Linked DNA regions of Teredinibacter turnerae T7901. The main gene of each other region encodes a partner of the protein of the gene in region 2 in a complex. Links are inferred from orthologs where the notes say so. Each region holds a gene or a part of one and is shown on either strand. Other genes may lie near its edges.

The links.
Region 1: the proteins of glnK (region 2) and TERTU_RS10990 are in contact, whole or in part, in a solved structure (PDB 2NS1), measured with the Escherichia coli proteins. The link is inferred for Teredinibacter turnerae T7901 from one-to-one orthologs.

The regions. Positions count from the first base shown.
Region 1 is NC_012997.1:2,748,200-2,764,251, forward strand. Bases 5,290-8,241 are described here. They hold TERTU_RS10990 (ammonium transporter), read right to left. Parts: upstream 7,433-8,241; coding sequence 6,146-7,432; downstream 5,290-6,145. Other genes in these bases: TERTU_RS10985 (MFS transporter), read right to left, coding at 5,290-5,949; TERTU_RS10995 (transglutaminase TgpA family protein), read right to left, coding at 7,670-8,241. In the rest of the region: TERTU_RS10950 (PHP domain-containing protein), read right to left, coding at 1-403; TERTU_RS10955 (VC0807 family protein), read left to right, coding at 540-1,268; TERTU_RS10960 (YciI family protein), read left to right, coding at 1,317-1,616; TERTU_RS10965 (TIGR04211 family SH3 domain-containing protein), read left to right, coding at 1,639-2,340; TERTU_RS10970 (peptidylprolyl isomerase), read left to right, coding at 2,374-2,976; TERTU_RS10975 (pyridoxine 5'-phosphate synthase), read left to right, coding at 2,980-3,747; TERTU_RS10980 (TrmH family RNA methyltransferase), read left to right, coding at 3,852-4,628; more of TERTU_RS10985, read right to left, coding at 4,702-5,289; more of TERTU_RS10995, read right to left, coding at 8,242-9,760; TERTU_RS11000 (DUF58 domain-containing protein), read right to left, coding at 9,785-10,762; TERTU_RS11005 (AAA family ATPase), read right to left, coding at 10,776-11,708; TERTU_RS11010 (hypothetical protein), read right to left, coding at 11,766-12,743; TERTU_RS11015 (O-succinylhomoserine sulfhydrylase), read right to left, coding at 12,759-13,967; purF (amidophosphoribosyltransferase), read right to left, coding at 14,072-15,592; TERTU_RS11025 (CvpA family protein), read right to left, coding at 15,614-16,052. UniProt on the Escherichia coli protein: Involved in the uptake of ammonium/ammonia (NH(4)(+)/NH(3)). Transport is electrogenic. Following sequestration of NH(4)(+) at the periplasmic face, NH(4)(+) is deprotonated and neutral NH(3) is transported into the cytoplasm.
Region 2 is NC_012997.1:4,616,203-4,632,005, forward strand. What follows is about bases 4,232-6,934. They hold glnK (P-II family nitrogen regulator), read right to left. Parts: upstream 5,901-6,934; coding sequence 5,562-5,900; downstream 4,232-5,561. Other genes in these bases: TERTU_RS18550 (ammonium transporter), read right to left, coding at 4,237-5,520; TERTU_RS18560 (TorF family putative porin), read right to left, coding at 5,995-6,681. Also shown: LPS translocon maturation chaperone LptM, read left to right, coding at 47-220; lysA (diaminopimelate decarboxylase), read left to right, coding at 230-1,495; dapF (diaminopimelate epimerase), read left to right, coding at 1,495-2,325; TERTU_RS18535 (DUF484 family protein), read left to right, coding at 2,322-3,005; TERTU_RS18540 (hypothetical protein), read right to left, coding at 3,053-3,289; TERTU_RS18545 (P-II family nitrogen regulator), read right to left, coding at 3,557-3,895; TERTU_RS18565 (beta-ketoacyl synthase N-terminal-like domain-containing protein), read right to left, coding at 7,207-8,448; TERTU_RS18570 (winged helix-turn-helix transcriptional regulator), read left to right, coding at 8,513-8,995; TERTU_RS18575 (transposase), read right to left, coding at 9,228-10,214; TERTU_RS18580 (hypothetical protein), read right to left, coding at 10,370-10,810; TERTU_RS18585 (DUF637 domain-containing protein), read right to left, coding at 10,834-14,955; TERTU_RS18590 (hypothetical protein), read right to left, coding at 14,983-15,803. UniProt on the Escherichia coli protein: Involved in the regulation of nitrogen metabolism. Regulates the activity of its targets by protein-protein interaction in response to the nitrogen status of the cell.

The DNA.
Region 1 (16,052 bases), 1.9 Mb from region 2 along the record:
GTGGGCGCCCCAGCGTCTCGCCACACGCTAGATCGGTTGCCCCTGCAAGTGCGCCAGCTATCCCCGCTTTAGCGAGTTTTTCAGCGATGGCTTCAGCCCTCTGCTGACGGCGATGCTGAACATCTGCAACCGCGGCATGAATGTCTGGCAAACCCAGGTCCAGTGACAAGCCTACAATATGAACACCGCAACCATTCCACTGGCTCGAGAACTCAATACCGGGGATAAGGTCGATACCTTCAATTGTGGCTTGTTTTGCTGCCGCTTCAAGGCCACTCACCGTATCGTGATCGGTAAGCGCCAATACATCCACTTGTTTGGATTTTGCCCGCACCACCAGCTCAACTGGGCTGAGAACACCATCCGAGTGGCTGCTGTGGCTGTGAAGATCATAAACCTGCAAAAGATGATGCCTGTCTTAAACTTATTGAAAGTTCGAGTGTACCGGAAACTGTCGGCCAGGTGCTGGCGGATTTCGAGTTAACAGTGCATGCCATTCCTGTTAGCATTCGCGCCTACCAAGTAGGAGTTGTTGAACCATGGCGAAGACCGATAAAAAAGAAAACCCTTTTGTTAACCTGCTGATCAACGTCATTATCCCTACTGTGATACTGGTAAAGTTCAGCGGTGCAGACTACCTCGGCCCCAAACTCGGGCTCATAGTTGCACTGGCGTTTCCGATTGTTTACGGAATTTATGATTTCGTCCGCACCCGCAAGGTCAACTTTTTCTCCGCTTTTGGTGTGCTCAGTGTGATTCTGACTGGCGGCATGAGCCTGCTCCAACTGGACCCAAAATATATTGCGATCAAAGAAGCCGCGATTCCGCTGCTGTTTGGCGCCGCCACCCTGATATCGCTCAAAACCCCCTACCCTTTAGTAAAAACTTTTTTGTTTAACGACGCCATTTTGCAAACCGATAAAGTGCATCACGCGTTGGAAGAGCGCGGTAACCGGGCGGCATTTGAACGTACATTGGTGTACGCCTCCTACATGATTGCAGGCTCTTTTTTGCTGAGTTCGGTGTTGAACTACGTATTGGCTAAAATTGTATTGGTCAGCACACCAGGCACAGAAGAGTTTAACGCGGAGCTCGGCACCATGACGGCGTTAAGCCTTCCGGTAATTACCATTCCATCGATGCTTGTTTTGTTCGGCGCACTCTTCTATCTGTTTCGCCAAATCAAGGCGCTGGCAGGCTTGAGTCTGGAGGACGTTTTTGTCGATCCCAGCGAAAAAACAGATAACAACGCCGAACCATCGGCGTAATAGACTGCCAATAAGCCATCGCAACTAATAAAAACAGGGGATACCACCATGCTATACGCCATAATAAGTGAAGATATTGAAGACAGCCTCGCGAAGCGCCTATCCGTCCGCCCCAAACATCTTGAACGCATTCAGGCACTGCGCGACGAGGGGCGCCTGGTTCTGGCTGGCCCTCACCCGGCAATAGACGCCGAGAACCCCGGCGAAGCCGGATTTTCCGGTAGCTTAATTGTCGCGGAGTTTGAATCGCTCGCAGCCGCGCAAACCTGGGCAGACACCGACCCCTACATAGACGCAGGTGTCTATGCCAAAGTGGTGGTTAAGCCATTCAAAAAAGTACTGCCATAAACGAGCGCGACGGGAATCGATCATGAGTCTGAAACAACGTTTAAGGAATTGCGTATATTTAGCCACCCTTGTTTCAGGTAGTGTGCTGCTTTCTATCTCTACCCATGCACAAGACGAACAACAATACGTCACCGATATTCTGCACGTGCCGCTGCGCAGCGGCGAAGGCAACGAGTATCGCATCATAAACAAGGGTATACGCAGTGGTACACCCCTGACTATTCTGGAGGCCGGCAGTTCCGAAGAATGGGTAAAGGTACGCACGCCACAAGGCGTCGAAGGATGGATTCGCAGCCAGTATTTACAAGAGAATGAGACGGCAAGCCGCGTCGCCGCGAAAATGGAATCGCAACTGAAGCGCGCCAACGAAGAAAATGCGCGCCTGCAACAGGAAGTCAGCAATTTAAAAAAGCAAGCTCAAACGCTGCAACAAACCAGCGATAGCGCACAAAGCGCGGAGCGGGAAATGGCAGAAGAGCTGCAGAACATAAAAACCCTCTCTGCCGGCGCTATTGATCTGGAAAAACGCTACACCGAGCTGCTCGAACGCCAGCAATTACTGCAAACGCAAAATGATGTGCTTATCGCCGAAAATGAAAATATCAAGGGTGATACCAGCGTTAAGTTCATGCTGTATGGCGCAGGTTTGATCATCATAGGTATATTGACCGCGTTGATTGTGCCTGCGCTCACAGTCAAAAAACGCCACTCCGAATGGCGCTAATTTTAACGACCTACCATTAGAGACTTTATATCCATGCTAAAACATGTGCGTTTTATTGGGCTGGTATTCGCTGCGTTCTGCGTTATCGGGAGTGCAGCTGCCGCAAAAAAAGAAGCAAAAGATAACCCGCAAGTTGTGTTCGAAACAGACCTGGGCAAGATAACTATCGAACTGTTTGCCGACGAAGCACCAAAAACGGTGGCGAACTTTTTGAGCTATGTTGATAGTGAGTTTTATGTGGGAACCATTTTTCACCGTGTCATTCCCGGGTTTGTGGTGCAGGGCGGCGGCCTGACCTACGACTTTAAACACAAGGAAACAAAAGATCCTGTGGTAAATGAGTCTGCCAACGGTTTAAAAAATCTCGAAGGCACACTTTCCATGGCGCGGGTGTCTGACCCGGACAGCGCGACATCGCAGTTTTTTATCAATGTGGCCAATAACCCACACCTAGACCCCGATGGCGATAAAGCGGGATACACAGTGTTTGGCAAAGTGGTCGAAGGCTTCGAAAATGTGAAAAAAATTGAAAAGGAACCCCGCGGCATATACCGCGCCTACCCAGAAGCGCCAAATTACCCGGTCCGAGTACTTCGCGCGTACCGCCTCAAGGCCAGCGAAAAGGTTAACCCCTAGACCATGAGCCAGATTTCTCTCAGCGTTAACCTCAACAAAATCGCACTGCTGCGCAATTCACGCGACGGCGATTTTCCTTCGGTCGTCGAATTCGGCAAACGCAGCATCGCTGCCGGGGTACAGGGCTTGACGGTGCACCCTCGGCCGGATCAACGGCATATTCGCCCGCACGATGTGCGGGAATTGGCGGATCTGGTACGGCAACACGCAGCGCAACATCTGGAATTTAACATCGAAGGCAACCCTTTTGCCCCAGCCCGCGATGATTATCCTGGTCTTGTCGAGCTGGCAATTGAGACACAACCGCATCAGTGCACGCTTGTCCCCGACAGCGACGCGCAAAAAACCTCTGACCACGGCTTCGACCTCAACGAGAGTGGCGACAAACTTCAACCGCTAATAACCCGCCTTAAAAACGCCGGTATTCGCGTGAGCCTTTTTATGGACCCGGACCTGGCTCAAATAGAGCTTGCAGCAAAACTGGGCGCAGATCGCATAGAGCTATACACCGGGCCATTTGCACATGCCTTTACTGAAAGTGGCGATGCAGGCCAGGCGGTGTTTGAAGCCCACAGTAAAGCGGCAATACGAGCAACGGAACTCGGTATGGGCGTGAACGCTGGCCACGATCTCAATCTGGACAACATGCAGTTGTACAACCAGCTACCAGGCCTACTCGAAGTGTCTATCGGTCACGCGCTGACGGTAGACGCTTTATTAATGGGTTTTGATAACACGATCGCTGCATACCTAGCGGTGTGTCGCACGTGACCTGACTCCTCTGGCTGCGTTGGCGGAAGATCATATTTTGCTCTTAACTCATTGCCAGCCAGCCCCAAAACTTTGCAGGAAACACCTCTAACTCAGCCACTCAGATGCAAGACTCCCCCGAATACCTCGCCCGAAAAAAGTTTTTCAATCGTCTGCTGACCATCTACGGCCGCAAGCCCTGCCTGGAAGCACTTCAGGACAAGCACGTCCAGGTTTACCGACTCCATTTATCAGAATCCAACAAACCGGCACCGATTCTCGACGAAATTATTGCGCTGGCAAAAGCGCGCGGAGCTGAAGTGCTCTACCACGATAAACGCCAGCTGTCGCACATTTCGAAGAACAGCAAGCAAGACCAGGGTATAGCAATGGACCTTGTACTTGCGGGTTTCACCGAACACGAGGATTATCTCGCGGACTTCACTCCCGGGGAGCATACCTTTATCGCGTTGGACAGCGTTACCAACCCACAAAACCTCGGCATGATTATTCGTTCTGTATGTGCCTCACCGGCAACTGCGCTTATTCTGCCTCGCAAAGGCTGCGCAAAGCTTGACGCTCTGGTCATTAAAGCCAGCGCCGGCACTTTATTTAAAGCGCCGGTAATTCGTTGCGACACCCTCATGAGCTGCCTGCAAGCCTTCAAAACGAAAGGTGCCTGCGTTGTGGGGTTAGCGCTAGATGCGAAAACCAGCCTCGAAAACGAATCGTCTGCGGGTACAAGAATTTATGTGCTGGGCAATGAAACAGACGGCATCAGCCCCGACGTGTCGCGCCTGTGCGACGAACAACTGAAAATTCCAATGCGCAATGGCGTGGAATCTCTGAACGTCGCAGTCACCGCAAGCTTAATTGCGTTTCGCTCCCTGCTGAGACAATAACCCATCACCAGAAAATGTTGGGCCAGAAAATTTTGGGCCAGGTAAAACAGGTCTGCCCCTTGTATCAATGGGGCTAACCGGGTTTGGATGTTTCGCTCGGCGCCGGTTGTTCCAGTTTCCACAAGGCACCACCGAGCATTAACAATATACTGACTGCCACACTGGCGGCACTCATAATAATAAACAGCTTCGCCAGTGGCACCACAGTGATTGCATAGCCGGTAACCAGCGCGCCGAGAGGGGCCATACCGAAAAGCGCTACCTGGTATAGCGACATAAAACGCCCTTTCTGCTCAGGCTTGGCCATAGACTGCAAAGTTACCCTGCAATGCGTCGACGAATAACCCGCAATCCAGCCCCAGAAAATAATTAACACGTACAAGCCCGCGTAAGTAGGTTCGCGCGACAGACCATAGCCCGCGATGGCAGTGTAGAGAAGACTAAATAGCGCCCCGCGGCCGGGATACTGCAATACAGGTTGCCGCAGTAGCGTGAAATAGGCCACCAGCATCCCAACTACAAAACTCAGCTGTAAAAACCCATACTGCACAGCGTTAAACCCGTAACTGTCGCGCGCCATTACGGGTATCGCCACTAGAAACAAGCCCATGTGCATGAAGCCATTAAACGCGACCAACAGTAACAATTGCCGTACGCCTTTATCTTTGAAGGCCGCCTGCAAACCAAGACGAAAGTCGGCCATTGGGTTATGGCTATCGATACCGCCAAAGGCAATGCCCGCAAATGCCGGGGAGCGATGCAATTGCAGCAAACTGACCAGCGCGAGCGCAGTAAAACCCAATTGAGCGACGCAAACCATTAGCAGGCTCACCTGCTCAGACAATGACGCGAACAACACACCCAGGCTTTGTAATGTGAACTGAACGATGCTGGCGCGAGTGATTTTTACCTGGAGGCTGTGGCGGGACAGCTCGCCAATTATTTTTTCTCGTACCGGCTGCAGAAACGCGTTGGCACACCCCACGCCGACGGCATAGACCACAAGCCCAGCGAAACTGAGCGAATCCAGCCAAACCAGGGCTGCCAGCCAACCGTAAGCAAGCAGCAAACCGGTTTGCGCTGCGGCCATAATTAAGGCTGGGCGACCCCTGTCTGCCCAGACCCCGGCAACCAGCATGAGTGCGATATTTGGCAACAGTCCTGCAGCTTGTACCCAGCCTACTTCGCTGGACGTTAAACCAACTACGCCGATGGACAACCACGCAAGTAAAACCTGGTGCACGCCCAAAGCAAAGGCCGTCGCGCCATGCGCAGTGAGAAACAAGCGCAGCGCGGTAAAAAGTTCGCGGGATATAGACAACGAAATAAAACCTCCAAAAAAAAGAGCCACTTGTATCAAGTGGCTCTTACTTTATACCTTACTGTACCCATCCTACCTGCACACCGGCTCAAGCCAGGGACTGTTCAAGCAGGTTGAGCATCTTTGGGAAACACTCTGCGCGTTCGCTTGCCTTGCTCTGCCCAAGGAGGATAAATCGGATACGATGCCTGAGTTATCAGTACTTGTAGCCAGTCTCTTCGTGAAGTACCAAATCCAGCCCCTGAGTCTCAGCATCTTTATCGACCCGGATACCACCGGTAATAAAGCCAGTAAGTTTCAGCAGCACGAATGTCACCACCGCAGTGTAAGCACCCGTTGCCAGTACACCTATAGCCTGCACGCCCAACTGAGCGCCGATTGTCGCATTTTCGCCGCCAAAACCGAAACCAGAAAAAACACCCAGCGCTGGCGAACAGAATATACCTGCGGCCAAAGTCCCAAGAATACCGCCCACGCCATGCACAGGGAAAACATCCAGTGAATCGTCTATCACTAGTTTACGCTTAATAAATTGAGTTGCGTAAAAGCAGATAACACCAGCGCTCAAGCCAATAACCAACGCTCCTCCAGGGCCAACATAGCCGGACGCAGGGGTGATTGTACCCAAACCAGCAACCATACCGGTGACAATACCCAATACACTCGGCTTGCCGAATTTAGACCACTCCATGGTCATCCAGGCCAAAGACCCTGCGGCAGCAGAAATATGCGTAACCATCATCGCCATGGCAGCGTCACCATTAGCCGCAAGTGCACTTCCCGCATTAAACCCGAACCAGCCGACCCAAAGCATTCCGGCGCCGGTAACGGTCATGGTCATGTTGTGAGGCGGCATGGCAGTTTCAGGGAAGCCACGGCGATTGCCTATTACCAGGGCGCACACCAGCGCAGCGACCCCAGCGGTGACGTGAACCACAGTGCCGCCAGCGAAATCCAGCAATCCCATTTGCGCGAGCCAGCCGCCACCCCATACCCAGTGACAAACAGGCGCGTACACCGCCAAAATCCAAAACGCGCTGAATATAAGGACCGAAGAGAATTTCATTCGCTCGGCAAAAGCGCCCACAATGAGCGCGGGCGTGATGATGACAAACGTCATCTGAAACATCGCGAACAGTGACTCCGGAATGTCTCCCGCCAGGTTATCTTTACCCATGGCGCTGAATAGTAGGTTGCTCAGGTCACCAATCAGCAGATTACCTTCTCCGAACGACAGGGTATAACCCAGAATAAACCAAAGCAAAGAGGCGAGGCACGCAATAGCGAAACACTGCATCAAAACCGACAGTACATTTTTGGTGCGCACCAAGCCACCGTAAAACAGCGACAGACCCGGCAAGGTCATAAATAAAACCAGAGCGGTCGAGGTGAGTATCCAAGCGGTGTTGCCGCCGTTTAATTCGTCCGCGAAGGCGACGCTGGGCGTTGCCATAAGCGCGAGCGCGCGCAGTGAAGTCTTCATTTATCGCTCCAGAATTTTAATTATGTGTGCAGAGGAACGGCACCAGTTTTATTGAGCGAGATTGCACCGGGCGGGAAATCCCGAGTTTTTGTTGTTATCAATCTCTTACTGCCCCACAGTGCATGCACCACGGAGGGGCGCAAAGATACCACAGGTCTCTTTTTATTTTAATATTGCACCAAACTAAATCGCGAGATTACCAGGAACCAAACCGAGGGGTTTGATACACAACAATCGCTACAGGGCTTTAACCGCGCGGCGCAGCTCGTCGAGCCTGACCGTCTGACCTCTGTAAGCGATAGCGCAATAGATGGTTGCCACTTTTTGCCAGGGTTCGCTGAGTGACGGCAATTGCATCGCGACCCGGTGTGAATACTGCGTTAAAGTTTCGCCGGTGAGTCGCTCGCACCCGCTGCGCGCCATCTTCTCCAAGGCGCGAACGATGAGTTGATCATGCGGCGCCCGCCTCACACGTTTGAACACCCATATGCTCAACAAATAGTACAAAGCCAGCAAACCTCCGATGGTGCCGCTAAAAAACAACCCCACCCGCCATGGGTCAGTACCGCCGAGTAAACGCGATAAAAATCCAGCTTGATTGGCAGAATCGTAGCCCATTACCCGCATCTGCCACAGGTAATCCCACTCTTCCATCTTGGCCTGCAGCAATGCCACCATCGCCATCCCCCGCAACCGCAGCAATGCCCCGCCAACCAGCGATGACTCATCAGAGCTGAGTGCGTCGAGTAAAGAACTTTCAATGCGTTCGGGGGCGACCGCCGCCGTCGGGTCTACCCGCCGCCATCCCTTCCCGGCCAGCCAAACCTCCGCCCACGCGTGAGCATCCGACTGACGCACCACTAGATAGTCTCCTTCGGCGCGGTACTCACCTCCCTGGTAACCCACAACAACCCGCGCTGGTATACCCGCTGCACGCATCAGAAAAACAAAGCTCGACGCAAAGTGCTCGCAAAAGCCCCGCTGTGAATCGAACAGGAAGCGGTCGACGGTGTTATCGTCGAGAACGGGCGGACGCAACGTATAGGTAAGATTCGCCCGATAGAACGCCAGCGCCTGCTCAATCATCGCCTCGGGGCCTAACCCGGCATCTCGCCACTGCTGGGCCAGTTCACGCGCTCGCGGATTCACCTTAACCGGCAGCAGCAGGTTCATTCGCTGCTCAAACGGTGTCAATCCACTTGCATTCACCGTATAAACTGGCAGTGATCTTACTTGATATTTCACACGAGAAAATATTGGTAAATTGCTGATAATATTATAGTTTTCTGAAAACAAAACTTCAGTGTTACTCGCGTCAGCCCAAACAGGTACCATTAAGCCAAACAGCCATGAGTACTGGTGAGGCTCCAACAGTATTGAGTAATTGTAGGTATCGACCTCCGCCAAACGGCTGCCATTGAACTCGCTGCCGTCAGCGAGCCTGATCTCACTTTCCGGGTGGGGCCTGCTGGCTTTAGTCGCGCCTTGGGTAACGCGTTGCCAGGGTGCTCCACGACGAGACCAGGTGGAGCCATCGAACTTATCAAGCACCAGGCCCCGCCAATACCTGTCGACCGGCGCCGGCATTCGGCCGGATTCGAACGAAGCGCGAAATACAATATCGTGACTGCTAACCAGGCCGCTGAGCTCTCCCGGCGACATACTTTCACTAAATCCGGTAGTACCGGTGCCGCTCAATGTGGGGACCGCCCACAGCTGGCCCAGCCTGGGCATAACCAAAAACAGCACCAGCATCACAGGAAGACTCTGCAATAACAGGTTGAAGGCAGCGCGAAGTTGTTCGAGGAAGCTCACCTCCCGCTGCCGGTGCAGCGATTGCAGTGCGGCAATCAATAGCACACAGCAAAGTAAGGTATAGACACTTTGAAAAAAACCCTGCGCCAATAACAGTTGGGTTGCTGCCGTGACGAAACCGATATAAAGCACAAGTAGCACGCTCGAACGAGTTCGAACTTCCACCAGTTTTAACACAAACGCCAGTACCAGAAGCCCGATCATTGGCTCCACCCCGATACTGGAAAAGCTCAAAACGAGGCCGATCATCCCACCAACACCGAACACAGCCTTTGACGATGAGCCAGGAAATGGCCATACCCCGCGGTGTACCTGCAAGCGAATCACCACCGCGCACAACCAGTACACAACGAGCCATTTGGGAAGATACAGAAACAGCGGTAATATCGCCGCGCCCTGGGCGACGAACATCCACCACAACGTTTGTCGCGAAACATGTTCACGGGCGAAACTACCCGCCCGGATACCGGTTTCGCCCGCACCTGCCTGGGCACTTGATGGGGCAGCGTTCATGCGGACCTCATAAGAATTCGGTCCTCACAGGCCATACACCGCAAGATGGTTGAGTACTCTGCGGGTATGCTCAACGCCCTTGTCCGGCGCCAGCACCTGATTACCCAGTCGCAGCCCGTAATAGTCGTCATCTGCAGCGAATCTGAGCGCCCAATAGCACAACCCGGCCAATTGGGATTCCAGATCACTGACCGGCATCGCTGCAATATCCAGCCACCGTTCCTGGGTCACGCTTTGACTGAAATCTTTGACAAACAGCCCCTTCTCCTGAGCCAGATGCTTCCAGGAAACACGCCTGAGACCATCGCCAGGCACGTAAGGACGTAGACCGTGATAATCCTGCCCACCACGCAGCGGATGCTGGCCGTCGCCCTCATTGTCCCCTATCACCGCCGAGCGATAACTCATTTCAATTGGCGCGGGGTACACCAGCACCTGTACGTCCCAGTTCAACCAGGTCCAGCAGCGGAGAATCCCCAACGGATAGAAGGTTTGGACTCTCATACGCGCTGGACTGTGCCAACCCCGAACATAGGTGCTCGACGGCACCGTCACCGTCACGGATTCTTCAGGCGCGACATCGACTCCCACTACCGCCTCATCTTCGTCCTGCCAACAAATTTCGATGTTTTCCACATAGCGCGATCGCGTTGAGCGCAAAGTAAACGTGAATTCAGCGAGTTCACCCGCATGTACCGGCGCGACACCGGCAAATTCCAATTCGAGGGCGTTAAGATTCGCGTGGGTTTGCAGGATAGTGACGATCATGATGCTGGACAGTAGAAACGCCAGCGCCAAAATGAGGTTGTTCTGGTAGTTTGTACCGATCAACCAGAGCAGCAAAATGAGCCCGATGAACGCGAGACCGCGCTTAGAGGGGAATATATACAGTTTGTCCCGGGTCAGGCGGTGTAACTTCTGCGACTGCACGCGCTTGTCGATGAAACGAAAAAAGCGCGCCTCATAGTGTTGCTGCAAATCTGCGATCCAGCCACGAAACATTTAACGGATGGCCTCAGGCAAGCACATCGACACTGTTCAACAAATGCTCGACCAGCGCGTCTCCACTGCGAACCGAACGTTCGGCGGAGCCGGAAGGCAACCCGCGAACCCGGTGCCCCACCACGGGTGTCATCACCGCTTGAATATCGTCAGGCAGCAGAAAATCCCGTTGGTCGATTAGCGCCCAGGCCTTTGCCGCACGCAACCAGGCCATTGCGCCGCGGGGTGAGATGCCGTAAGTAAAACTAGCATCGTGGCGCGTGAAATCCACCAGGCGCTGCAAATAATCCAACAGCTGGTCAGTAGCCTTAATGCTTTCAACCTGCGCTTGTAACCCCTGCAACTCTTCCATATCCATTACCGGTTCGATTTCCTGCAAGCGACCTCGTGGATCAGCACCTTTCAGCAGTTGCTGCTCGGCGGCGCGTGACGGGTAGCCCAGCGAAACACGCATAAGAAACCGATCAAGTTGCGACTCAGGAAGCGGATAAGTACCCGCTTGAGTTTGCGGATTTTGTGTCGCGATAACGAAAAACGGGGTTGGCAGTGGCCGGGTTTCCCCCTCTACGGTGACCTGTTGTTCTTCCATTGCTTCGAGCAGCGCACTCTGGGTCTTCGGCGTAGAGCGGTTCACTTCATCTGCCAGAAGCACCTGGGTAAACACCGGCCCGGGCAAAAAACGAAAATTGCTGTTTTGGCGATCGAATATAGCCGCGCCAAGAATATCTGCAGGCAATAAATCGGAGGTAAATTGTACGCGCTGGTAGTCCAACCCCAATACCCGAGCCAGGCATTGCGCCAGGGTCGTTTTCCCCATGCCTGGGAGATCCTCAATCAAAAGGTGGCCGCGGGCCAGAAGGCAGGCGACAGCAAGTTTGACTTGGTGGTGTTTACCGAGCAGTACACTGTCGACAGTGTGTAACAAGTTATCTAAATTTTTTTTCATATAAACAAAGTCTAGCAGGCTGACTGGAGGTTATGAGCCTATGTTGTGGCCGGGGAGCTAGCGAAGTTGAATATTATCGAAATAGAGCGTGCGCTCTTCGTTTAGACGATACGTATAAATAATCACCGCCTTCATCCTGGTCAAATCCATTTCGCGGGTGCGCGGCGCACTGCGGACTTTGTCCAACGAAATTTCTACGTGCTGAGCGCCCGGTTTGAACTTGTACATTCGATTAAATCGGTCAGGGTACATGTGATTGTGGGCAATATCGCTGATGCGCACAGTGACTCGCGCGACAGTTTGCGACGGGTTGAACACATCAAAACTGAAAACCGTGTAGTTCGACCAGTCGGGCTCCACTTCGAACAAGTGCAAACCGGGCCAGTCACCGGGGAATTGATCCAGCCGGGCAACATTGGAGTCATGCCCTCGCCATGCTACCGGTGGGGGCACTGCCTGCCAGCGCGCGGTGTCTGCTGCGCGTACGAATCCGTTGAGCCAACGGTTATCAAAATCAGCCAGCACTGGAAACTGCTTCTGACGCTGGTTTTCCGCCCAGTGCACCCGTAACGGCGTCGATAAATCGATCCACATCAACGCAAACGCCAGCAGCAGGCAAATCCACCGTAAGGGCCCGTTCGAAAGGCTGCTCAGATAGAGCGAAAGCCCCGCAGAGGTACCGAGCACATCGAGCCAGAAGTCGCCCCAACTGGGGCTTCGCCCGACCAGGGCCTGAACCAATTCAGCGCCGCCGCCGAAAGCCAGGCAGAGACCGAACACCCAGGGTACGACTCGTGTGGGAGGAATTGAAAACAAGAGGTGGAGACAAACGCACAGTGCCAGTGAGAGCGTTAGAAAGATGAGCCCGTGACCGGCATCCTGAAGCGTGTACCAGAACAAGGTGTGGCCAGGGAGATGATAAACAAAGAGTAACCACGAATTAAAAACCGCCAGCAGAGCGAGAACGAAATAGCCCAGCCGGCGTTTTTCCCGAGGCTGACCCAGATGGGGCAGGAGTAGTCGGTACCGCACCATGAAACGCGTTCAGCGCTACAGCAAGGAGAGACCGCGGTCGAGATCTTTTTTCAAGTCGTTAATACTTTCCAGACCGACGGCAACCCGAATTAGGCCCTCGGAAATGCCCGCTGCAGACCTCTCCTCATCGCTCAAGCGGCCATGAGTTGTGGTTGCTGGGTGAACGATGGTGGTTTTAGCATCGCCTAGATTGGCAGTCAAAGACATGATGCGCGCCGCATCCACAACCGTCCAGGCGGCTTCCCGAGTATTAGGCAGCACTTCGAATGACAGCACTCCGCCAAATGCGGACTGCTGCTGTACAGCCAACGAGTGCCCCGGATGCTCTGGTAAGCCCGCATAGTTAACTTTGCCTACTTTGGGGTGTTCGTCCAACCACTGTGCTAACGCCAACGCGCTCGCCGAATGAGCTTCCATACGCAGGCGCAGCGTTTCGAGCCCTTTCACGAACACCCATGCATTGAATGGGCTCATCGTCGGGCCACATGTGCGCAGAAATGCGGTAACTTCAGCCATCTGGTCTGCCCGTCCGACGACCGCGCCTCCCATGCAACGCCCTTGTCCATCAAGGAACTTGGTTGCCGAGTGCACGACTATGTCGGCACCTAGCGCCAGGGGTTTCTGCAGTGCAGGCGTACAAAAGCAGTTATCGACTACCAGCAGGCAACCGTTACTGTGGGCAAGATCGGCCAGTTTGCGCACATCGGCAACATCGCAAATGGGGTTGGACGGTGTTTCCAGGAATAACAGACGCGTGTTGGGTTTGAGGGATTGCTCCCAGGCCGCCAAATCCGTCAACCCAACGAGATCCACCTGCACGCCGAATTTCTGCAGATATTTGGTAAACAGTACCGTTGTGGTGCCAAACACGCTCCGCGAACAAACCACGTGGTCCCCCGCAGACAACAATGCCATGCAGGTGCTCAAGATGGCCGCCATGCCAGACGCAGTTGCAACACCTGCCTCGCCGCCTTCCAGCGCCGCAATGCGGTCTTCAAAAGTACGTACTGTAGGGTTGGTATAACGGGAATACACATTGCCTGGGTCGTCTCCACGAAATCGCGCGGCGGCCTGGCCGGCGGAGGCGAATACAAAACTGGAGGTCGTGTAGATAGGTTCGCTGTGCTCACCTTCCGGCCCCCTCACCTGCCCAGCGCGCACGGCCAGGGTGTCCAGTTCTGCGCCGGCAAGAAAATCGAAACTATCGCTGTGGTGATCGGTCATTGTTGACTCCGAAGATCTGGGAATCCATTGGGATGCGGGTTGATTTACGCGAGCGTGAACGCGCCCGCGCAGTGTAGAGGTGTCGACGTCAGGGCGACGTCTAACTAGTCGTTGTGAATACCTACCATTGCGCTGTCGCTGGTTTGTAACTGACGGTCGCGCGCGGCCTTAACTTTATCGTTGCGTGCAGCGTCAAGACGGCCGAAATAGGTCTCGTCCACATCGCCGGTAACGTATTCTCCGGTAAAGACGGAACAATCAAACTGATTGATTTCCGGGTTGCCCTCTGCGGAAGCAGCAACAAGGTCGTCGAGATCCTGATAAATAAGCCAGTCTGCGCCGATGGCTTCGCGCACTTCCTGTTCCGTACGACCGTGGGCGATCAACTCTTTTGCACTCGGCATGTCGATACCGTAGACATTGGGGTATTTAACTGGGGGAGCCGCAGACGCGAAGTACACTTTTGCTGCACCGGCGTCCCGGGCCATCTGAATAATTTGTTCGCATGTGGTGCCTCGCACTATGGAGTCATCCACAAGTAACACGTTCTTGTCGCGAAACTCCAGATCGATCACGTTGAGTTTCTGCCGCACCGATTTTTTTCGCAACTGCTGCCCCGGCATAATGAAGGTACGACCGATGTATCGGTTTTTAACCAGACCTTCGCGGAATTTGACACCCAGCGTCTGAGCGACGGCTTGCCCAGCGACTCGACTACTATCGGGGATCGGAATAACCACATCGATATCGTGGTCGGGGCGTTCGCGCAGAATCTTCTCTGCCAGGCGTTCGCCTTGACGCAAGCGCGCCTTGTACACGGAAACGCCATCCATAATCGAGTCTGGGCGCGCAAAGTACACATGCTCGAAAATGCAGGGGGCGCAACGCGGATTCAAAGCGCACTGGTGGGTGGTGAGAACACCATTCACATCAATATAAACGCACTCGCCGGGGGCGACATCGCGTACCAGTTTAAAGCCGAGCACGTCCAGAGCGACGCTCTCGCTGGCGATCATGTAGGCACGACCCTGGTCGGTATCTCGGTAGCCGTAGACCAGCGGGCGAATGCCGTTGGGGTCGCGAAACGCAAACACACCGTAATTGGCGATCATGCCCACCACGGCGTAACCGCCGCGCGCGCGGTAGTGTACACCGCTCACCGCTTTAAACACGTCCTCTGCTTCCGGGCGCATCTTGCCCTGCAACTGAAGCTCATGGGCGAACACGTTCAGCAACACTTCCGAATCCGAATCGGTATTCACATGACGTAAATCCCCCTTAAACAGATCTTCGGAAAGTTGTTCTGTATTGGTCAGATTCCCGTTGTGAGCCAGTGCAATCCCGTAGGGGGAGTTCACATAGAATGGCTGCGCCAACGCCGGGCCGGTACTGCCCGCGGTGGGGTAGCGCACGTGCCCTATCCCCATGTTGCCGATTAACCGTTGCATATGACGCGTACGAAACACGTCCTTCACCAGACCTACCGCTTTTTGTTGCGCAAACTTTCCCGCGTGGCAAGTCATGATACCTGCGGCGTCCTGGCCGCGGTGTTGGAGCATGGTCAATGCATCGTAAAGAGCCAGATTTACATCGGATTTACCGACAATTCCAACAATACCGCACATAGTTAAACCTTAAAGTACGCCTCAGTTAAGTAAGCTCGATGCCGCCGCAGAAATTTCTTTCGCGGCAGCCCGACACCAGTCTTCAAATTGCATCAGTGAAGGAATCAATTTCGATTCCTTCCACCATGGATCCTGATCTATCGGCAAAATGCCGGGCACAATCAGAATAATAGCCATCACTACAACAAAGCCCCGCACCAGCCCGAACATCATGCCAAACAGTCTGTCCGTACCCGACAACCCGGTCATACGCACCAACTCGCCAATCAGGTAATTAACCATCGCCCCTACAATTAACGTTGCTGCGAAAAGCGCTGCAAACGCAGCCATATCTCGCACTGAAGGGGTTTGTATATGGTCGATTAATAGAGAGGATAGCTGATCGCGGAATGTCATGGCGACGAAGAACGCCAAGACCCAATTTGCCATCGATAAGGCTTCTTTTACAAAGCCGCGTTTG
Region 2 (15,803 bases):
GTTATATACTCGCCTGTTTTAGCAATCTGGCACAGGGAGCCCAACCATGCTTGACCGTTTCGCCGCCTGGACTCGTTTCGTCCTGTTGGCAGCAACCACTAGCACGCTTCTGGCTTGCGGTCAGAGCGGCCCGTTACGACTTCCAGATAAACCTGACGAGGCCCCAGCAAGCTCCACCAGTGAAGTCACCAATACAAGCAACGCATCGGCTCAGGAATAAATAGATACCATGGCGCACTTCAGTTACAACGATAATCAGCTCACGGTGGAGGGTTGTACACTCTCCGCTATCGCCGATACTTACGACACGCCCTGCTACGTGTACAGCCGCGCATCCATTGAACAATCCTACCAGGCCTACGCCAGTGCGCTCGGCGCGCACCCTGGTATGATCTGTTACGCAGTCAAGGCTAACTCGAGCCTCGCGGTGCTTCAGGTGCTTGCGCAACAAGGCGCGGGCTTTGATATCGTTTCTCAGGGTGAGCTTCAGCGGGTACTCGCCGCCGGCGGTAGCGCCGATCGTGTGATTTTCTCCGGTGTAGGTAAAAAAGCTGAGGAGATGCGCTTCGCGCTGCAACAGCAGATTGCCTGCTTTAACGTGGAATCGGCAGCGGAACTGGAAACACTTGCGCAGGTTGCGCAAGCGATGGGTACTACGGCACGTGTATCCCTGCGGGTTAACCCGGACGTGGATGCCAACACCCACCCTTATATTTCCACCGGCCTGAAAGAAAACAAATTTGGCGTTGATATTCAGACAGCACTTGACGTCTACCGTCGGGCGGCCAGCCTGGATGGGATCGACGTGGTTGGGATCGATTGTCATATCGGTTCCCAGTTAACTCAGCTAGCCCCGTTTATGGATGCACTGGACCGTGTCCTGGCGCTGATGGATCAGCTCGCGGAAGAAGGCATCACTATCCGCCATCTGGATCTCGGTGGCGGCCTGGGCGTAACCTATAACAACGAGCAACCCCCTTCGCCCGCAGACTATGTCGGGCAGGTTATTGCCAAACTCGGTGATCGCGCGGTCGCACTGATGTTCGAGCCCGGGCGCTCAATCGTCGCGAACGCCGGCGTACTACTCACCCGAGTGCTTTACTTAAAGCCAACTGAGCACAAAAATTTCGCAATAATTGATGCTGCGATGAACGATAACATCCGCCCCTCGCTTTACCAGGCTTGGCAGCGCGTACTTCCGGTGATTGCGCCCGAAGAAAGCGAACCCACCCAGCAATGGGATCTGGTTGGGCCTGTGTGCGAAACCGGAGACTGGCTGGCCAAGGATCGCGCATTAGCGCTCCACGAAGGCAGCGTACTTGCTCTAATGTCCAGTGGCGCGTACGGGTTTACCATGAGCTCCAATTACAACAGCCGTACCCGAGCTGCCGAAATCATGGTCGACGGCGACAAACATCACCTTATTCGCGCCCGCGAAACCTTTGCCGATTTGGTTCGCGGTGAGCAGCTATTAGGTAGCGAGGACCCTAGCTGATGCGTTTGCGGTTCACCAAAATGCATGGTCTGGGCAACGATTTTGTCATGATCGATGCTATCAGCCAGAAAGTCACCATAACACCCGAGCGCGCCCGCAAGTTGGCTGACCGCCATTTTGGTGTCGGTTGCGACCAGGTACTGGTTGTTGAGTCTCCAGACAATCCAGACGCAGACTTCCGTTACCGTATATTCAATAACGACGGCAGCGAAGTAGAAAACTGTGGCAACGGCGCTCGCTGTTTTGCGGTATTTGTGCGGCAGCGACAACTGACAGCGAAGTCAGACATTGTTGTGGAGACGGCAGCGGGGCTGTTGCGGCTGCATGTGCTTGACGACAACCAGGTCACGGTCAATATGGGTGTACCTGTGCTGGCGCCCGCGCAAATTCCGTTTGTGACACCGCACGAGCAGCCCGAATATCCGCTCCAGCTGGACAACATGGAAATTACTATCAGCGCCGTTTCCATGGGTAATCCGCACGCGGTCACGCTCGTGGATAACCTGGCCAGCTTCCCGGTAAAAACACTGGGGGCACAAATTGAAACTCATGCGCAATTTCCAAACCGAGTCAACGCCGGCTTTATGGAATTAATTTCCCGCCAAGAAGTTAAACTCCGGGTGTTTGAACGCGGCGTTGGAGAAACGCTTGCGTGCGGCACTGGAGCCTGCGCTGCAGTCGTCAGCGGCATTGTCCGCGGGTTGCTCGACACTACAGTTGCAGTTCATCTCCCCGGCGGCAGCCTCAGCATCACATGGGAGGGCGCAGAAAAGCCTGTTATGATGACGGGGCCAGCCAAAGCTGTATTTCATGGACAGGTTAAACTATGAGCGAGTCCATTACGGATAAAAAAGAGCGCCTCACCGAAAAGCAGGTCGCCCACTACTTAAAAACCAATCTCGATTTTTTTAATCGGCATCTCGATTTGCTCAGCGAGCTTCAACTTCCACATGAAAGCGGCAAGGCCGTTTCGCTGGTGGAACGCCAGGTCGCGGTGCTCCGCGAGCGCAATATGGATATGCGCCACCGTCTCAGCCAGTTACTGGATAACGCCCGTGAGAACGACCGCTTGTTCGACAAGACCAAGCGGCTGGTGCTGGCCTTGCTCGAATGCAATGATCTTGGCGATCTGGTCGACGCCCTCTACTACAGCTTCGACAAAGAATTTCAGATCCACTATACCCGCCTGATCATCTTCGGCAACAGCAGCACGCCCGCCAGCGCCGCTCGTATCGCGTCCGTGTACGACGCCCGCGACTACATTGGCAAACGCCTGAAGTCGATGAACACAGTCAGTGGAGGCCTCGATGTGAAAGAGTGCCAGTTCCTGTTCGACGACGATGCACCGCAGGTTGGTAGTGCAGCCGTTGCGATATTGCAGCACGGCTCCCCGCTAGGGGTGCTTGCCATTGGCAACCAGGATCCAAACTATTATCGCTCAAGCATGGGAACGCTGTTTTTGGGCTATATAGCAGAAGTACTCAATCGCTTACTTCCCAAGTATTTGTAGGGGCAAAGAAAAACAGCCGCTAAACGCGGCTGCTTCAAGTAGACTATTTAGATCGGTTGGCCGCCGTAATTGGATTCCGGCTTCTTGGGTGGGTCGGCGACAACGTTCGCAGGTATCTGATTGATCTTCCCCCCGCTCGCTAGAAACGCCTCGACTTCCGCCTGTAGCCGCCTGCGCTCCGCCTCCTTGCTACTTACCCCATCAGAGGCGAGATACTCATCACCCAAATCTACGCCGCCATCATCCTCGGACTCATCCGATTCAATCAACTCTTCATCCGTCATAAATAAACCCTCAAGAATTAAGCAACACTCAAGAACGCCATGGGACAGGCCAATTGAAATTCCGCTAATTTATAGTCCAGAGTGATTTCAATGTCATTTCTTTAAAACAGATTTTTTTAGTTTTTTTTGTTCTAAAAGAGAAAGATTGATAGCCGATTGAGCTATTTTGATCGTGCAAGAAAGAAAGGAGGTTCGAAGAAACTATGTGATTTTCGTTACTGTTCTGGAAATTTCGCAGCGCCAACGGGCTCAGCGCTGCGACAAAAATTAAACCGCGTCTGGGCCTGTTTCGCCAGTACGAATGCGAATAACGTCTTCGCAGTTGGTGATGAAGATCTTGCCATCGCCAATTTTGCCAGTTTGTGCGGCCTTGGTGATCGCTTCAACAGCCTGATCGACCACATCGTCACCCAACACCAACTCCAATTTTACTTTGGGCAAAAAGTCGATTACATATTCAGCGCCACGGTATAACTCCGTGTGCCCCTTTTGCCGACCAAACCCTTTCACCTCCGTTACGGTCATGCCCTGAACACCAATTTCCGACAGCGCATTGCGGACGTCGTCAAGCTTGAAAGGTTTGATTACTGCAGTGATTAGTTTCATGGGAAATTCCTTACGAGCACCTTATTCGTATTTTTAATTATAGGGTTTAAGCCGGGTTCCGGCAGACCAATTCGCAAATTTACACCTTATGCGAAGGCTTGTAAAACGTGTACGCCGTTGATGATATCGGCGCAATGAGCTGAAGGGGCCGATGGCGGGGATAATTGCGCCAACGGGAAACCTGCGCCAGCACTGCTGGGATAAGAAGCTAACCGAGAAGCGCCCCAGTAACAAGAAATTCAAATAATTGATGCGGAGGTATTTTCCAGGCATAAAAAAACCGGAGGTTTTGAGGCCTCCGGTCAGGATTTCAGGCTGTGGCAACCTGATGAATTAAGAACTTACTTTGAAGTACCCGAAAACTCTGGGTAAGCTTCCATACCACATTCGGACAGGTCGACACCGTCGAATTCTTCCTCTTCGCTGACACGAACGCCCATGATTGCTTTGATAGCGATCCAAACAACCAGGCTGGCAACAAATACCCATACAAAGATGGTTAACATGCCCACCAACTGACCAACGAAGGTGGCGTCAGAGTCAGAAATCAGCACCGCGAAAATACCCCAGATACCAACAACACCGTGAACAGAAATCGCACCTACGGGGTCATCGATTTTCAGTTTGTCGAGGAACAGGATAGCGAAGACAACCAGCACACCACCTACGGCACCGATAATTGTAGACATCAGCGCAGTGGGATCAGCAGGCTCTGCAGTGATAGCAACCAGGCCAGCCAACGCGCCGTTGATTGCCATAGTCAGATCAGCTTTGCCGAAGATGATGCGAGCTACGATGAGCGCAGCAATCAAACCACCACAAGCAGCAGCATTGGTATTAACAAACACGTTAGCCACTTCGTTAGCGACGCCAACGCCAGACAATTGCAGCGTGGAACCACCGTTGAAGCCGAACCATCCCATCCAGAGGATGAACATACCCAGCGCAGCCAGAGGCAGGTTAGCACCAGGAATCGCGTTTACTTCACCGTTAGGGCCGTATTTGCCTTTGCGTGGGCCAAGTACCAATACACCAGCAAGCGCAGCAGCGGCACCGGCCAAGTGAACAATACCGGAACCTGCATAGTCAGAATAGCTCAGTTCGTACAGGCCAAATACCGAATTGCCACCCCAAGTCCAGCCACCTTCCAGCGGGTAGATAACGCCAGTCATGAAAACAGCGAATACCAGGAATGCCCAGAGCTTCATACGCTCAGCAACGGCACCGGAAACAATAGACATTGCAGTAGCAACAAACACTACCTGGAAAAAGAAGTCGGAAGCACCAGAGTATTGCAAGCCAGCATCTTCAACGCCAGCATTAAAGTCCGCAACACCTTTAACAACACCAGCAACAGCTGCGTCGTCCATACCAGCAACGGTAGTAACACCGCTTAAGAACCAGCCACCACCGTACATAAAGTCGTACCCGCAGATCAGGTACATGGTGCAAGCGATAGCGAAAAGCGCGACGTTTTTTGTAAGAATTTCTGTTGTATTTTTAGCGCGAACAAGCCCGGATTCCAACATCGCAAAACCCGCAGCCATCCACATTACCAGCGCGCCACACACCAAAAAATAAAAGGTGTCCATGGCGTACTGCATTTCATAAAGAACATTTTCCATACCAGATCTCCGGAAATTTTAATCTCTTTTCTAATTATGAGTTACAGTGCTTCTTCACCGGATTCACCGGTACGGATGCGCACAACTTGGTCGAGGCTGGATACAAAGATTTTACCATCGCCAATTTTTCCGCTGTGAGCTGCTTTACTGATAGCTTCAACAACAGAGTCCAGTTGGTCGTCGGCTACTGCTACTTCCAGTTTGGTTTTAGGCAGAAAATCAACAACGTATTCTGCGCCGCGATACAGTTCAGTGTGGCCTTTCTGGCGACCAAAACCTTTCACTTCGGTCACGGTGATACCTTGCACACCGATTTCTGATAAAGCCTCACGAACAGCGTCCAGCTTAAAAGGCTTGATGACGGCAGTAATTAATTTCATTGGACTGCTCCTCTAATGGTTTATGCAGCGTCGGCGCTGCTTGATAGATATGCTTGCCCGGCCGTTAACACGCTAACAACCGGGCCAACAAAACTTACTCGATAGGCAAGCTGTAGGAAACAACGAACTTCAGGTCGTCATCGATGGATTTACCTTTCACACCATCACCATCAGCAAGAAGAACCTCGTCTTGATCCACAACCTGGCTAAAGGTGAAGCTCAAGTTATCGTTGTACGCGTAGGAAATATCCAGGTGGGTAAACTCAGTGCTATCGTCACCAGTGTGTGAACCAATCATGAATGAGAAAGGCCCGGTTGCGTAACCCAGAGTGAAATAACGGTATGATTCGTCACCACCTTCTGTTGCAATATTTTCGTACCAGGAGAAAGACACAGGGCCCAAGCCCAAAGCGACTATAACTTCAGTCAGGTCGCCGTACTGATCTTCCATGGTACCGCCGTTCGGGTACATGTAGTTCCATACGCTAACGTCGTAAGAGAACATACCAGCAGAACCGCCATAGCCAGCACCCAGATCCCACTCCGTACCAGCGCCAGTGTCACCTGATGAACCCCACAGAGTGGTGTAGAAACCGCCAGCACTGTATGACAGATCGCCAGATACCGCAGGCGTACCTGAACCCAGGTCAAGACCACGCCACAAGTAAGTACTGGCAACCCCAGCAGACGCAGAAATTTCAGCGTTCGCCATAGGAGCGAACGCGCTCACTGCCAAAGAAGCTGCAACAGCACCTGCCAGGATCTTTTTAGAAAATTTCATGTGTTTCCTCCAAATTTTACTTTTTAAGTCTTTTTTTTGAGCTTGGTCGATCACCAGTCCGACGAGCCTGCATGGTTTTAGCACTAACTGCGCCAACTTTGGTTTCTCTATTTATAACAAGGAGTTAGCTCATTTTTTAAAGACAAAACAAGTGATTTTAGATGCCGAAAGCACAATATGAGTGCATATTCCAATTTGGTGCACTCATCATTTGCACCAATTAGGAACATAGCTTCAAATATGGAGTTATATTCCTCGGAGCAAGCTAAAAATCAATATTCCAGGAGGAGGTTTTTAGGTTTCCCAAAGTGCCGCACCATGCACGTTAAGCAGATTTCGATGTGGTGAGATATTGCTAGTTAGCATTACAGGGAGGGGCTTCGGTATTTAAAAATACGTCGAGAATAATTGTGCACATCAGCCAGACAAGTTTGTCTGACTGGGGCGCGCAATAAAATATCGTTTACGAAAATTTAATCACTCCGCAGCAAAGAGAGCGATTAAAGTGCGCAGATGCACCATAATCTATTGGGTAGCATTGGAATAATTGGAAAAAATCAGGCTAACGTTGGTGCCACCAAAGCCAAAACTGTTACTCATAACGCTTTCCATCGGCTCTTCGGTGTATTCGCGTACTAAAGGCAGACCTTCGAATTCTGGGTCGAGCTCGTCTATATTTGCCGCAGCGACCATAAAGCCCTGCTGCAGCATAATGAGCGAATAAATCGCTTCGTGCACACCGGCCGCTCCCAGGCTGTGGCCCGTTAAGGATTTAGTACTGCTAAACGCCGGCAAGTCCTCACCAAACACTCTTTGCATTGCGGCAACCTCAATGGCATCGCCTACCGGCGTACTGGTGGCATGAGTGTTAATGTAGGCAATCGGTGTTGCACGTATAGAACGATGCATCGCTGCCGCAGTGCGCATCGCGCGCTCAGAACCTTCTCCTGACGGCGCGACCATGCTGGCACCATCAGACGCGGTGCCGTAGCCGGTAATCTCGGCGATAATATTCGCCCCACGCGCCAGCGCATGTTCCAGCGATTCCACAATCAGCGCCCCGGCGCCATTTGCAATCACAAAGCCGTCTCGCGACTTATCATAGGCGCGACTCGCTTTCTCCGGCATGTCGTTGTACGTGGACGACATGGCTTTCATTGCATCGAACAAACTGGACTGTGCCCAGTGTTCAGCTTCTGCGCCACCGGCAATAACCACATCCTGCTCTCCCCAGGCCACCATTTGTGCGGCAAGCCCAATTGAATGTGCGGACGTCGCGCAAGCCGATGCGATACTAAAATTCAGTCCGCGAATACCCATAGCTGTACTCAAGCACGCAGAGACAGTATTCGTCATGGTCGCGGTTACCCGGTACGGTCCAACTTTGCGAATACCTTTTTCGCGCAAAAGATCGGCGGCTTCGACAATATCTTTGGTGGAGGCGCCACCGGAACCCATAATCAGCCCCGTACGCTCGCTGTGCAATAACGACTCATCAATGCCGGCCGAGGCCAACGCGTCCTGAACAGCCACCCAGCCAAGCTGCGCTTCCAGCCCCATAAACCGGCGCAACTTTGGTGGAATATCCTCACAGCGCTCGGTGTGTGCCAGGCCAGCTACTTGCGACCGCATTCCCAGCGCCGCGTATTCCGGCATGCTGACAATTCCGCTGTGACTGTGTTTCAAACTGTTTGCAACCGCCTCGGGGGAATTCCCGATTGGCGATACAATACCCCAACCGGTGATGACAACGCGCCTTTGAAACATTAGTATTTACCCTGATGGTCTCTTTAGGAGACTGAATATAGAGTCAAAATTTTGAGATGTCAACGTGAAGAGAACAGACTTTAGCAGCGAGCTATGCTCACTCGCACAAACCCTGAATATCGTGGGAGAGTGGTGGACGTGGCTGATAATTCGGGACATCCAGCTCGGAGTTAGCACCTTTGGCGCGATCCAAACTCACCTGAAAATCTCCAAAAAGGTACTGACAGACCGGCTCACGACCCTGTTAGACGCCGAAATCATTCAAATTAAAGAACCGGGTAAGCCGCGCAGCGGCTACGAACTCACTACAAAAGGCCTCGAGCTCACACCAATTATGCGGCTGATGATTCAATGGGGGGATAAGTGGATCTACGACAATCAGGGCCCGGTGACCTTCGTCCACAATTCATGCGGTCATGAAGCACGCGGAACGCTGGTGTGTGATGTTTGCGGTGAACCCATGAGCAGTACCGATTGCACCGCACACCCGAACGCGGAGTTAGCACAACAATGGCGGGAATATGGGCTTAAGGTACCTGAGCGGTGAAGGCAAAAAACAACCAGCAATTAAGCGGCGTCTTGGGGTACTTACCGAACCATCATTGCGATAAAAAATGGCGTATTCGCATTTTCAATACCCATAGGATGCTTCGAATTCGTTTCGTCAGCTAAATCAAAACAAGTAAAATCATGGGTCATATTTGTTGAGCATGACAGACGATAACATCGATAGATTCATATCGTCATGTATTCATATATCTCGCGCGCAACCAAAACTGCTAGTTAAACCCTTTATACAAGAAACTAGAAACACCCACCCCTTTGGCAGCACGCAAACCGTAGCGCTCCACATACGCGCGCATGCGCACAACATGCCCGGCACAGCGGCCGTAGCGACGGGAGAAATTCTGCACGTGTTCGAGCCAGTTTTTCGGGTCTATGCCAAAGCGCTCGATGATAGGTTTTATAGCATCGGGGATGGCACCGCGCTTATCTGCACGTAAAACTCGGCCGGTTTCATCCACTAAGCGCAAATAATCCTGCTCGGTAAAGGGCAAGGCCACATGAACATCCGTATGGCTGGAACCGTCAAATACCATCAGCGGTGCTTCTGGCTGGTTATCCAATTTTAAATCCGCTTTTAAGCGAACTTGTTTTTCGGTGCGCTCAGCCAGTTCCGGATGCTTTTTAAGTTGTCGTTTTTTTCTGGCAAGCTCAGCTAAGCGCTGCTGAATAGAAGTAAAATCGCTGGTATCCAGACTTTCTTCCATTCCTGCGCGGACCGGGTTTAAATCCACATAGGCCATACAACTGAGTAAAGCGGCCTCGTCCAAAAGCGCCTGGCTTTTATATCGCCCTTCCCAAAAACGGCCTTTGCAGTTTTCTTCCGCATTGGCCATACGCGCGATAGTTTCGTTAACGCCGCGCATAAACCAGCCAATATCAAACAGCCGCTCACGCCAGGTTTCGATTTTTAAATAGACGGCATCGCGCTGCGCCTCGTCTAATGTTGCAGGTGCTTTCAACCAGCGACTCACTAACATATCGCCTTTATAGAGCTGCATCCACCGCTCAACAACCTCGGTACGCGACCAGCTCTGCGCACGGCTTTTATCCACATGCAACACCACATGGTAATGATTGCTCATTACCGCGTAGGCACAGATATCAATAGCGTAAATATATGACAGGAATTTAAGGCGGGAAACAATCCATTGTTTGCGGTGATCATAGCTCTCACCCGTAGAAAAATCTTCCCCACACAAATACGCCCGCCGCACACACCGCACGTAGCAGTGATAGAACGGAGTTTCATCGAGGCAGACTTGAGTTTCTCCGCTTGTGGTCATGGTTTCTGATGTTAGACGTTATTGTTTAGACGAATACTAAACATTAGTCAATAGTTTGGATTTCTTATTTATTACCCCTCATACGCCTCAATCACAGCCTTCGAGAAATCTTCAAAAATATTGTATAGGCGCGAAACAATTATACGCAACTCATCATAACTACTAAATCTAGGATGCTTAAGTTTAACGTAGTCAGCACCCTTACTTTCATATATTTTTCTTGCCACCCGCGTTAGCGGACCACCGAAACGTTCTCCTGTTGATTGAATAGAAGCGCCCATCATACACTCTGTAATTGCATATTTTAAAGAAAGTCTTAAATGGACGACCCCATTTGTAAACTCGACATCTTCACAAAAACATCTCTCTTTTTTATTGTAGTATATGTAGGGAGATACCTCCCTCATGATTCGCTCTACAAGTTTTTGGTCGAATGCTTCTAGTCTATTTCCTGATTGAAAAGCGTTAGACAATTCAGAAAATCTCTCACAAAAATTGATCTGCTCAAACATGCTCATTCCCATTTTATCACCCGCTATTCAGGCCTAAACCTTATCACCACATTATATTGATTGGCCATTTCTAAAAACTCTTGCAATCTGTATGAATATTGATTCACATCTGGAACCTCAAGAATTTTGCTACCCCATAGCTCAGTACCATCTAGCTCAAATCTATATTTGTCGGATCGAATCACCGTCCCTGAGGCGTACTTTAAATCGAACTCTCTAAGATATTTTTCAAAGGTTGGCAATTGAATTACATTAAAATCAGTGGCTTTTCTTGAAATGATCTCACCGAGATCTGGGTCATAAGAATCTAGCCGTTTTCCATTTTCCAAATGCACCTCATAAAATTCGTACCATTCCTCGTCTCTAGCCTTTTTATTAAAATCATTACCCCGCTTAAACAGTGCTTTTATCTCATTCCAACTAGGCCTTTCCTTATTTACAACCTGAAACGCATCTTCAAGCGAATCCAATGCGTCAAGCCCATTCAATTCAGCCTGCTTTACAGCATTCAATGCATCTAAATTTGTTCGGATACTTTCCGCTATTCCGTTATCATACAGATTTTTCCAGTGATCAATTAGATCCGGATTCGACTTTATTCCTTTAAAAAAATTGCGGTTTTTTACAAGCTCACTTTGTAGTACGGCTTTTACTGCGTTCTCAAGCCCGTCTAGCTGCTGCACCAGTTCGGATGCAGACCTAGAACGCGCCATATATTCAGCGGCATCAGAAACTCGGCCGGAAACTCCACCCGCTACATTATCTGTTGCACGAACTCCAAACCTAGTAACCAAACCTCCGCCAGCATATATCTCCAACGAGTCTGTAATAACTTGAACTTCTTCATATTTAACTCTCAAATATTCCATCCACCAGCGCAATTCATCAGCATTGGTAATGTTGGGATCGTTTATTAAGTTATTCAGATCGTATTCAAACTGGTCTAAAGCCTCACCTACACCCTCGGAGAAAGATACCTGCCTTAAATTTGCAAAATCAATGTACCCCTCTTCACCCAGATCAATACCTTCACCATCCAAGCGCTCTGGCAGCGAAATGTACAGTTCCCCATCTTCAAGTAGTTTAATATTGTAAAGAAATGAAAGAGCTGCTCCAGATATGGTGGCGTCGGCAGGAAATTCGATTCCATCTAAAATATCTTGATTTTCTATAGACTCGATCGACCATCGGGATGTCGCCAATACTCTCAAACGTTCTTGCTCCGCTAATAGAGAGTAAATAAATGAAGCGTTTCTTACATTGTTTTGACTTAGATTTTCTTGACCTTGCCCGACAACAACAGCGGCACCGGAAGCAATCTCTACTTCTACGTCACTCCCACCGGCGACAAGTACACCCAACGCAGCTATCAGTCGAGAAGTATCGACTTGAAGCTCAGTTAGCCGAGCTAATTCTGCAGTGGTATCTTGAAATTCGTTAACATAGTAAAGCGACTCAGGAGGAATCATTCCCGAATCTAAAAGCCCTTTAAAATCTGAATTCAAAAGTGAATCACTTGAAATATTGGCTTCTAACCAACCTGCAACCTCTGCTTGCTTCAACGTAAGCTCTTCTCTATCTGAGCTCGATACGTAGTCAACAAGTTGACTGATTAAACTCGCTGTAGCGCCCGCGGCACACCCGCCGTCAACGTTCCCCTCATCTGCATCACCGCTAGCAGCGCCAACTAGGCACTGAGTTGCGGTCAACGCTATCAACTCTGCGGCACCGCTTAAATCCGCTGAAAGAATTTGTTCTGTTACATTTGCACCAATAATATTTACGCCGTTAGTAACTAACAGCGGAATGAATTCATCTTCAAAATCATCGAAATTTCCGCCATTAGAGAGCACCCTTACCCCACTTTGCACAGCTGCAGATGTAACGGCTTGCACCGCCTGTCCATACAGCGTAGGAGTATATCCAGTAAATACTCCAGCATCGCTATAAACAGGTTGATTAAAGTTAGTAGCTTCAGATGTTGTAAAAAATTCCGAATTGATTGCTGACATAGCGCCCGCAGTAACCATAGCCGTAGCCATACTACGAGCGCCATCTTCACTCAGCACAGCCTCATAACCCGATTCGAATATCTCTACAGGAGTACCACCATTAACCGTGGCATTTGCAGAAGCCGCCGCTGCGGTACTCATCATTGCGGTGAATCCCGCGTTCAAGACTGCGGCAGTTGTTCCCCCTGCTGCAATCGCCGAACTCGTCATGGTGGCAGCCAAAGCTGCGCCTGCACCCGCGGTGCATACAGATACAATAATCATAATGATTATCATCGCTGCCGCACTTAAGCTCGTATTCGACTCATCCCAATCTTCATAAGCTGTTTCGATTTTTTCCCAGTCGATATCTATATCTGGATTGTTACGAAGTTCGGCGATCCACTCCAAGCCTTCCATATCTCCGAAAGCGTTCATTTGCTCGTCGAAGGTGAGGCCATCTTTGCCTTCGTATTGTACTTTTACACCATAAAGCGCCTCGGCAGCGAAACCGCCAATAATAGTATTGGGAATGGCGGTTTCGTGATTGTGACCACGACTTTTGTTGGTTATGGTAAAAAGTTTTTCTTCAATGGAGCTGTAACTGTAGTGATCGTTCTCGACAGTCATTAGCATATTAATGCTGCCATCGGATGCCAACACAGAAGTGCCTTCTTCGCTGGTAATATCGGCGGCGCGCAAGGTAATGTCGCCCATGGCGCTGTGTATGCGAACTCCCTTACCAGAGTCCAACACCGAACGCATGGCTATGGTCGCATAGGCCGATTCATCTTCGGTCAGGTTATAGTATTCTCTGTGAGCAACCATTTGCTCCTGGTTTTGCTCATCAATGATGGTAATACCCAAACCGGCCAACAAATTGATGTGGCCCTCATCGGCATGTAGCGTAGAAGCATTAACTTCTATAAGCCCACCGGCCATAAGATCGATGTTATCTCCAGCCGAGAGTGAAGACTGAACGTGTTGCAATGCGGATGTGTAGTAGCTGGAATTGGCGTAGGCGTAGCTCCCCTCTCTGGAAAGCGTAACTGTACCTATGCGAATATCACCAGCAGCCGTCAAGGCAATAGATGATCCAGCCTGAGCCTCTGCTCCCTGGAAGGTGATGTCACTCATCGAGTTTATGGTAATACCGTTGGTAGCGTTTATGCTGGCAACCAAGCCGAGCCGCTCATTAAAGCCATAGTGCGTTTGAAAACGGTGTACCAATGTTTTTTGGTAGTAGTTACCTGCAGTAATATTAATTGCGTCACTAGCGGAAAGAGTACCTGTATTCAACAGTGTGCCGCCAATATTCATATTTAAATTGCCATCGGCAAGGAGCTTTGCGCCCTCATTAACGACCAGATTGGCAGCGGTTGCTAACATAGCATTGCGACGCATGGTGATCGAGCCGGAAACAATATTGACGCTTTTAAACGTAGCCTGCTCGCCACTAAACGATACTTCGTGCCCTACTACCGAGTAGTCGCCTGCAAGATGGACAACAGGCACCAACACTTCTTCACCACTGATGGTGCGTAATTCAGGCCAGATAACATCCAATCCATGGGGCGCTATATCCTCGTCGTTAAGGCGCTCTCCGAATTTCTTTGAAAAACCGGATTTTTGTGAAAGAGCATAGGCATTGTTATACAAAGTGTCTATTTGCTGCGCTTCGGTGGAAAAATTTGTCGTTAAGAGGTGTCGCCCGGTTTGCGAATGAATTTGACTCCGCACCAAACGGCTCTGAACAAAGTTATCACCCACTCTTTTTTGTAACGGGTAGTCGGTACGTTCTTTTGGTATAAAGAATGTGATGCTTCCGGCGATAGGTATCCAATCGGTTACCTGCTGTGAAGGCAACTTGGCAATGTTACCCCCCAGCAAACGCTGATGAAAAGTGGTAATGGTGCTGCTGGATTGCGGGCCAACCTCATCTACAATTGCATCCTTACGATAGAGATAATCCGATTCAAACACCCTCGTAAAGCTGTAGGTATTTTGCAACTCACTTTGTATGCTTGTGTCCAAATATTCGCTTGCCAGTGACACGGTCGAGCCAAAAGAAAGCAACACGCATAAAAACATTTTTATATTTATCACGCCTCGTGCCCCGGTTTCTATAAACGTTCTGATATTTTTCGTAATCATAATTTAGCTTCCCTACCAGGTTTAAGGTTACAAGGCATACAAACTAAAGGAAACGTAGTCCTTACAATCCACATAGTAACCTGACGAACCCTCTGTAAAACTTACAGACGGCAAGGTGGTTTCGTCCAGAATGGCTGTCTCTATTGCATCACGATTAAAATATTTAACCCGTTCACATCGGGCATATATATTATTTCCAGGGTCTTCGGCTAAGCGCTGCTCGGCGATAACATAGTAGTCCGTACCGTCTCTAGTTGTAATACCACAATAATTACCATAGCCACCCACAAATGGTATTTTGAACTGGCCGTTAAATCGGCTATAGAAGGTAGATCGGCAATTTGCCAAATCTGCTTCGCTGGGGCGCACCTGGAATTCCACTGTAGCACTATTGCTCCATTCGCCGCAGGTGACAGAATTGCAGGCCTTGACCTTTATGCTAAAGCTGGTATTACCGGGCGATACGGATCTGGAAATGGTGTGTGTAGTACCAGTGGTGCTGCCACCAGTCAATAGATGGTATGTAATATTGCTTTGGTCTATGGGAGTCCACGACAGGTTGTAGGTAACTTGCCCGTCAGTCAGCGAATACGTTAGATTTAGGTCAGTTGGTACATCAGGAACTACTGAACCCATAAGCTCCTCCAACCTAAGTATTACCGAGCCTGCTTTCCTATAATAAGCTGCGGCGCGCGACTGGGCTTCTTCTAGTGACGCAGCGTTATTAGGCTGAAACTTTTCAACGTAGTCGATTTGAATGTATTCACGATCATCCGAGATTTTATAAATCACATATTCACGAATGTAGGTACCGTATATCGAACTGTATCCTGCGAGCTCCAAGCTAC